Regions from separate parts of the Brucella sp. LJL56 genome, predicted to be linked through region 1. Evidence: predicted binding sites of a transcription regulator. Region 1 holds the regulator's gene; the other holds the start of a gene.

Region 1 (4,429 bases):
GCCATCCGGCCATGCAAGGCAAATGACTGAGACGAAACGCGCGCCGCGCTTGTCTGGGCCCGTGGCACCCTTTTCCTGCAGAAGATCCTCGACCTTGCGCATCGCCATGTCGAAATCACGCGTGCCGTCTTCAGTCTCGGCCCAGTTGGCGGTGTAGACGCCGGGCTCGCCGTCCAATGCATCGACCATCAGGCCGGAATCGTCGGACAAGGCGGGCAACCCGGTGGCTTCGGCTGCGGCAAAGGCCTTGATATAGGCGTTTTCCTCAAACGTGGTGCCGGTCTCATCCGGCTCCGGCAGGCCAAGTGCCGCAACAGAGCTGACATCGAAACCAAACGGGCCGATCAGCCCGTCGAATTCCTTCAGCTTGCCCGCATTGTGCGAGGCGACAATCAGCTTGCCCTTTTCCAGCGTTCTCATTTTCAATTCCATAGTTTGGGTTCGGCAATCTCCAGCGAATTGCCGGACGGATCGCGGAAATAAATCGAATGTGCGCCATTAGGCCAATCAAAATCGGCCTCAATGGCAACGCCATGCCTTTCCAGATGTTCCCGCCAGCCCTCGATCTCAGCGCGGCTTGCGGCAAAACATACATGACCCGGCCCCGTCGTGCCATGCGGTGGAACAGGCAGGTGGCCGGGCAAAGGCGGCTTCAAGGTTTCTTCCGCTTTGAAGAGCAGCAAAATGCCCTCGCCACAGCGGAAGAAAGCGTTGCGTTCGCTGATCTGGCCCACCGATTCCAGCCCCATCGTGTTGCGATAGAATTTTACCGCTTCCGCGATGTCGCGAACATAGAGTGCCGTTTCAAGAATACGTGCAGCGCGCATGGATCAGGTCTCGTCATTCAGATGGAGCAGACACTGTCCTATCAGAGCCTGTTCCAAAAGTCGTCCTGTGCGGCTGCAAATACGCTTTTTTGATTCGGGCTCTTAAGCTACCGCCATCTTCTGCAACGACACGAGGCGATCGACACCGCTGCGCGCCAGCTTCATCAGGTTCAGGAACTCTTCTTCCGAGAAAGGCGTGCCTTCGGCAGTGCCCTGAATTTCAACGATGCCGCCTGTGCCGGTCATGACGAAATTGCTGTCGGTCTGGGCGACGGAATCTTCCGCATAATCCAGATCGAGAACCGGTGCACCTTCATAGATGCCGCAGGAAATGGCTGCGACATGGTCCTTCAAAACCTTCTCGACCCGCACCATCTGGCGCGCTTCCATCCAGCTCAGGCATTCATGTAACGCCACCCAGCCGCCGGTAATGGCTGCCGTACGCGTGCCGCCATCGGCCTGAATGACATCGCAGTCCACCGTGATCTGTACTTCGCCAAGCGCCTGCATGTCCACGACGGCGCGCAGGCTGCGTCCGATCAGACGCTGGATTTCCTGCGTGCGTCCGCCCTGCTTGCCAGCGGCGGCTTCGCGGCGCATGCGGTCGCCGGTCGAACGCGGCAGCATGCCGTATTCCGCCGTGACCCAGCCCTTGCCGGTGTTGCGCATCCAACCCGGCACCTTTTCCTCAAGGCTTGCCGTACACAGAACATGCGTATCGCCGAATTTGACCAGGCAGGAGCCTTCCGCATGTTTGGAGATGCCGCGCTCGAAAGAGACGGCGCGCATTTCGTCGACAGCACGCTTGGATGGACGCATATATCAAATTCCTTGATCGAGTTTTTTGGGATTCAAAGTTTTCCGTGCGGCTTTTTAGGCTCCCCGAGCGCAAATAGAAAGGAATTTTGCGCTTCGATAACCCAAAGACATGTCGAGAAGTGTTGAGAGGAATGCCAGTCTGGAGCTAAAGCCTTTGACGCTTCGCGCCGCAACCTTATATTTAGGGCAAGCAATCAACAGGTTCGCCGCTCTATCATGATGAAATCGCCTGAACATCAGCTTCTGAATTCGCTCGACCAGCGGTCGCGCGAAATTTTCCGGCTGGTCGTCGAGAGCTATCTCAACGACGGCGATCCGGTGGGGTCCCGCAATCTGTCCCGCCTGCTACCGCATTCGCTCTCACCTGCCACTATTCGCAATGTGATGAGCGACCTGGAACATCTGGGCCTGATCTATGCGCCGCATATATCGGCGGGCCGTCTGCCGACGCAAATCGGCCTGCGCTTTTTCGTTGATGCCTTTATGGAAGTCGGCGATCTGCCGCCGGGCGAACGCTCGTCCATCGAGGCGCAGGTGCGCGCCGCCGGAAACAGCAATTCGGTGGAAAGCGTGCTGACCGAGGCAAGTCAGGTTCTGTCGGGCCTGTCGCGTGGCGCCGGCCTTGTGCTCGCCACCAAGACGGAAGGCGCGCTCAAGCATATCGAATTCGTGCGGCTGGAGCCGACCCGTGCACTTGCCGTGCTGGTGATGCAGAATGGCGATGTGGAAAACCGCGTCATCAATCTGCCGGTCGGCATCAGCGCATCGCAACTGGTCGAAGCCTCGAATTTCCTCAACGCCCATATTCACGGCCATACGCTTTCCGAAGCCAAGGCCGAGCTGAAGGTGCTGATGGAGGAAACCCGTCAGGAACTGGACCAGCTTTCACAGGAACTTGTCGAACAGGGCCTCGCCGTTTGGGGTGGTACCGGTGCGGACCAGCCGTCACGGCTGATTGTGCGCGGCCGCGCCAATCTTCTGGAAAACATTCACGCTCAGGAAGATATCGAGCGCCTGCGCCATCTGTTCGACGATCTGGAAACCAAGGACGGCATGGTCCAGCTTCTGGATCTGGCCGAAACCGGTTCGGGTGTGCGCATTTTCATCGGCTCGGAAAACAAGCTGTTTTCGCTGTCCGGCTCGTCGCTGGTGGTTGCGCCTTATCGTGACAGCGAACAGCGGGTGATTGGGGCGCTCGGCGTCATCGGCCCGACCCGTCTCAATTACGCACGTATCGTTCCGATGGTGGACTATACGGCGCAGATCGTGTCCAGGCTGTTGCGGTGAGATGCCAATCTTACCGGGTCAGCAGAAATTAAGCCTTGATTTTAATGGTATGAAACTCGATATCCGCCCCAGAAGATATTCAAGACGGAAGAAGCATTATGTCTGACGAAAAGAACAAAACCCAGAACCCCGATCTTGAGCAGCGCGACATCAACAATCCAAGGGATCGTGAGGCGCTGAACCGGGCTGCCGCCGATTTCCTGAAAGCGCGCAAGGCGGAAGCCAGCGCCGAGGTTGCGGAAGACGAAGCGGAAAACGCGGCTGATGAAACCGCAAACCGGCTTCTCGCGCTCGAAGCAGACAACGGCGAATTGAAGGACCAGTTATTGCGCGCTGCGGCAGAGATGGAAAATCTACGCAAGCGCACCCAGCGTGATGTGCAGGATGCACGCACCTATGCCGTGACCAATTTCGCACGTGACATGCTGTCGGTTTCTGACAATCTGCGCCGTGCACTCGAGGCTATTCCTGCCGATACGCTGGCAACTGACGCCAGTCTGAAGTCTCTGGCGGAAGGCGTCGAGATGACCGAACGCGCCATGCTACAGGCTCTGGAACGCCACGGCGTCACCAAGCTGGAGCCGGAAGGCCAGAAGTTCGACCCGAACTTCCATCAGGCCATGTTCGAAGTGCCAAATCCAGATCTGCCGAACAACACCGTCGTGCAGGTTGTGCAGGCTGGTTACGCCATTGGCGACCGGGTTCTGCGCCCCGCTATGGTCGGTGTGTCAAAGGGAGGCCCGAAGGTAGCTGTCGATAGTGGCGGGGCTGCTTCCGAGGGCAATGCCTGATTTCAGTAATAACTGATGAACCTGGAGCGGCGACTTTGTCTGCCGCTCTTTTCATATCTGCTGTCCAGTTTGCAATAATGTGCATATTGCTATTGCAGCGAACCGGTGAAAAGTTGTCACCGGATGTATGGAGGAGACCGGCAGCGTGACGATTCCTGAGTTTTTGAACTTCGCAGGCGTTTTCGTTTTCGCTGCGACCGGCGCTCTTGCCGCTTCGCGCCGCCAACTCGACATTATCGGTTTTTTGTTCCTTGCCAATATTACCGGCATTGGTGGCGGAACGCTGCGTGATCTTGTACTCGGCGCGCCGGTTTTCTGGGTTGTCGAACCCACTTATCTGCTTGCTGGTACACTGGCAGCCATCTTCGTTTATTTCACGGCTCATATGGTCGAATCGCGCTACCGTGTCCTGCTCTGGCTCGATGCCATCGGCATGGCGGCTTATACGGTACTGGGCGCGGCCAAGGGGCTCGCGCTCGGCTTCGGACCATCCGTCGCTATCGTGACCGGCATTTCCACAGCCACGCTCGGCGGCATATTGCGCGATATGGTGGCTGGCGAGCCCTCTGTGCTGATGCGCCGTGAAATCTATGTCACGGCGTCGCTCGCCGGTGCGTGTCTTTATGTTCTGCTTGCCTGGCTGCAAATCGAACCGGCCATATGTGCAATCGCCGCAGCTTTGACCGCGTTTGTCATTCGCGGGGG
Region 2 (4,429 bases), on a different contig from region 1:
TCGGCGAACCGCAATGCCGCCTCGTAAATCGGGCGATGCGGCTTTCCGGCTATGAGGGTGCGTCCGCCCAACTGGCCATATTCGCGCGCTAGTGCCCCGGCGCACCAGATCAGCCGCGTACCGCGCTCAACCATGATGTCCGGATTGGCGCAAATGAACGGAAGGTTGCGCGAGCGCAACCGGACCAGCAGTTCCTTGTAATCTTCCGGCGTTTCGACTTCATCATCATAGAGTCCGGTACAGACAACCCCTGAAGCTTCAAACTCCTCAACCAGCTCAACGTCGAGACCATCATAGATGGTCAGCTCGCGTTCACAGCCGATATGGAACACCTTTCGCGGACCTTCCGCTATCAGATCACGGGTTACATCGCCGGATGTGACAACACGATCATATGTATCGACAGGCACACCAAGCCCCAACATCTGCTTTTCGACATCTGGATGAGGTCTTGGAGAATTGGTTACCAGAATAACCGTGACGCCTTTGGCACGCGCAAGTTTTAGCGCATCAATTGCAGCCGGATATGCCGACACACCATTATGCACCACACCCCATACATCACAGAAGAGCACATCGTACTGGTCGGTCAGATCGTCGAGGCGTTCGAGCTGCTTCATGGTTTCCTCTTGATAATCCATCTGTAAGGCGAGAACCGCTATAGGGTGTCTGGAAGACTGCCGGAAAGGCTGCCAGCGCTCCATCTAGCGTAGAGCACCACATCTGTCACGGCTTTTGGCCGATATATCCGCGCGACGAAGCGCGTCCAATTATCCCATAGTGCATTTCACCGATCATTTACCGTGCTTCGTGACCGACTGTTAGAAAGATGCTGATAGGAGCGGATACAACTTTTCATTTCATGTGTCACAAACACAACCATCGGCGGGGGCCAAATTGAAAAACTGGGTTACACAAGTCCGCAGGCTTGCGCAGCATATTTTTCACTGTTCGCCGCAACTGATGGGTCCAAATTTCATCAAGGACGAGCGCGGCAATTTTGCGATGATAACGGCTTTGATGCTGGTGCCTCTGCTTCTGGCAGGCATGATCGCGGTTGACTCCGCCAATCTTATGCGCGTGCGCAACAATGTGCAGGCCTCGCTTGATGCCGCCGCCCTTGCTGTAGGCAAGAAATTTTCGACCGGTGCGACCCAATCCGATATGCAAGTTTATGGTACACAAGTTTTCACCGCCAACCTGACAGCATTGAGCATGGACGCAGTTCAATTTCAGGTCACCTTTCCCGAAGGCAAGCAAGCCGATCAACAAATACAAGCTACTGCCGATTTCACGTACCAGTCCCTTTTTGGTGTCATTGCATCCCGCCTGCTGGGAACAGAACGAAATGATTGGGATGATAAAAACTATGCGCTTCGGTCAGCCGTAAGACTCAAAAATACAATCGAAGTTGCGCTCGTTCTCGATAATTCCGGTTCGATGGATTACTCGGGAAGTGGCTCGAACAAAAAGCGCATGGATCTGCTTAAGAGCGCCGCTAAACAGCTTGTAGAGACCATGGCTGCCCAATCCTCCATCGTCACACGCGTCCAAAAACCTGTACAGTTTTCTCTCGTCCCGTTCGCAGGATCTGTCAATGTTGGTCCGCAATACTTGAATGCACCCTGGGTGGATACGGCCGGGTTTAATAAAGTTAGCTTTGAAAACTTCGACCTCCCAGTTACAATCGACAACAAACGCAAGATCATTGAAGACCCTGTTGGAAGTAAGCGTTTCTACAAATCCGGCTCTGGCTGGGGACAAGACGACGGAAAGCCGTTCTCCCGTACCGTACTTTATAATGACATTTCAGCAAAAGATGCCACACCCTGGTTAAAATGGGGGGGGTGTGTTGAGGCTCGCAGTGGCAAGTATGCACTGGATGTTTCCGCCCCTGTAATCAGTAATCCAGCCACCATGTTTGTGCCGATGTTCGCGCCCGATGAATACTACAACAGCGGCAGAGACCGAGGGCTGAACTATTGGTGGAAGGAAAATTTGTCCGGCAGCAACTATCAAAAACTTCAGCGCGATATCACGAAGTATTATCTTAAGGAAAAAGGAGCTCGCCCCGATGAAAAAAGCGGGCCGAACTACAGTTGCACAACCTCTCCTCTAACGCTACTTACAGATGTATCTCAAGACGAAGGTAAGAAAGCGATTCTGGACGCGATCGAGACCATGAAATCCGACGGCGGCACAAACGTACCTGAGGGATTAGCTTGGGGATGGCGAACCATTGCTCACGCAGCTCCCTTTACTGAAGGCAGACCCGAAAACGAGCGCGGAAATGATAAAGTTGTCATTGTTCTGACAGATGGCGCCAACACTTACTACACTTATAAATCCTTGTTGGGGAGCAACGGCTCAGATCGAGCTGGCAACCAATCCTACTATTCCGCTTACGGTTATACGCGAGAGGTTCCTGCCGAATATGGGCACACCCGACTATTTCAGGAGACGAGCGTAAATGAGGCCCAAGACAACACGGTCTATGGCAGAGCTATGAATGCGAAGTTCGCAACGCTCTGCAACAACGCAAAGGCTGCAAATGTCATCATCATGACCGTGGCACTCGATCTTAGTGCCGACAAGAGCGATGAGAAAGCACAGATCGATCTACTTCGATCCTGCTCCTCCGACTCTCGCGTTCGTATGGAAAGCGGTAAACCTGCAAAGCTTTTCTGGAACTCTACCGGCGGGGACCTAGCAGAAACTTTTCGTCAGATCGGCGACGAGCTGTCAAATCTTCGCATCGTCGGTTGATATCGTAATCCGTGCCACCATATGCGGAGTTGGCAATGGCCAACCTTGGCTGTTCCGCGTCCAAAACCGTGCAAATTAACCATCATTCGCCTGTCAAATTTCTCAGGCAATCTTGACAAGATCAGGTCGGGCTTCTATCTCAGAGCCACGTTAGCACTCTCGCGTGATGAGTGCTAACAAGCGCGGATCGGCTCGATCCGTTAACAGGGTTCAACGTCTATAACACCAAGGGTTATACCATGGCTGATATCAAGTTCCGCCCGCTTCATGACCGCGTCGTCGTTCGTCGCGTTGAATCGGAAGCCAAGACCGCTGGCGGGATCATTATCCCTGACACCGCCAAGGAAAAGCCGCAGGAAGGCGAAATCGTCGCTGTCGGCACTGGCGCTCGTGACGAAGCAGGCAAGCTGATCGCTCTCGAAGTCAAGGCTGGCGACAAGGTTCTGTTCGGCAAGTGGTCGGGCACCGAAGTCAAGATCGGCGGCGAAGATCTGCTGATCATGAAGGAATCCGACATTCTCGGTATCGTCGGCTAATCCTTCAGGTTCGCGCCGGTTAGGCGAAGCCAGAGATTAGTTTCTACCTGAATATCAATTCACCATAATCTGACCGGGACATTTCCCAGGAGAGTAAAATGGCTGCAAAAGACGTAAAATTCGGTCGCACTGCGCGCGAAAAGATGCTGCGCGGCGTCGACATCCTCGCTGACGCTGTTAAGGTAACGCTTGGCCCTAAGGGTCGTAACGTTGTTATCGACAAGTCCTTCGGCGCTCCGCGCATCACCAAGGACGGCGTATCGGTTGCCAAGGAAATCGAACTCGAAGACAAGTTCGAAAACATGGGCGCACAGATGCTGCGCGAAGTGGCTTCGAAGACCAACGACACTGCCGGTGACGGCACCACCACCGCGACCGTTCTCGGTCAGGCTATCGTTCAGGAAGGCGCAAAAGCTGTTGCTGCCGGCATGAACCCAATGGATCTGAAGCGCGGCATCGACCTCGCAGTGACCGAAGTTGTTACTAACCTTCTCGGCAAAGCCAAGAAGATCAACACCTCGGAAGAAGTTGCTCAGGTTGGCACGATCTCCGCTAACGGCGAAGCTGAAATCGGCAAGATGATCGCTGAAGCGATGCAGAAAGTCGGCAACGAAGGCGTCATCACGGTTGAAGAAGCCAAGACCGCTGAAACCGAACTCGAAGTCGTTGAAGGCATGCAGTTCGACCGTGGTTACCTGTCGCCTTACTTCGTCACCAACCCGGAAAAGATGATTGCGGACCTCGAAGACGCATACATCCTTCTGCACGAAAAGAAGCTTTCGAACCTTCAGGCCCTTTTGCCAGTTCTCGAAGCTGTTGTTCAGACTTCCAAGCCACTCGTCATTATCGCTGAAGACGTTGAAGGTGAAGCTCTTGCAACCCTCGTCGTCAACAAGCTGCGTGGCGGCCTGAAGATTGCTGCCGTCAAGGCTCCTGGCTTCGGCGATCGCCGTAAGGCAATGCTCGAAGACATCGCGATCCTCACCGGCGGTCAGGTTATCTCCGAAGACCTCGGCATCAAGCTTGAAACCGTTACGCTCGACATGCTTGGCCGTGCAAAGAAGGTTTCGATCTCGAAGGAAAACACCACGATCGTTGACGGTGCAGGCCAGAAAGCTGAAATCGAC

Evidence for each region. The regulator HrcA, encoded in region 1, represses chaperone genes, less so after heat shock. The targets are predictions, from matches to a motif close to GTTAGCACTCNCNNNNNGNGAGTGCTAAC.
Region 2: a site for HrcA is predicted at 2,916-2,944, ahead of groES (co-chaperone GroES). Genes of this name have one in related genera too.

What each region holds. Positions count from the first base shown of each region.
Region 1 covers NZ_JBTXLQ010000001.1:1,272,199-1,276,627, forward strand. Annotated here, with positions in the region: gene rdgB (RdgB/HAM1 family non-canonical purine NTP pyrophosphatase) at 1-420, opposite strand, end outside; gene ACYSN1_RS06160 (VOC family protein) at 423-827, opposite strand; gene rph (ribonuclease PH) at 930-1,646, opposite strand; gene hrcA (heat-inducible transcriptional repressor HrcA) at 1,863-2,933, shown strand; gene grpE (nucleotide exchange factor GrpE) at 3,032-3,724, shown strand; gene ACYSN1_RS06180 (trimeric intracellular cation channel family protein) at 3,870-4,429, shown strand, end outside.
Region 2 covers NZ_JBTXLQ010000003.1:121,346-125,774, forward strand. Annotated here, with positions in the region: gene ACYSN1_RS12535 (TIGR01459 family HAD-type hydrolase) at 1-620, opposite strand, end outside; gene ACYSN1_RS12540 (TadE/TadG family type IV pilus assembly protein) at 898-2,766, shown strand; gene groES (co-chaperone GroES) at 3,006-3,302, shown strand; gene groL (chaperonin GroEL) at 3,401-4,429, shown strand, end outside.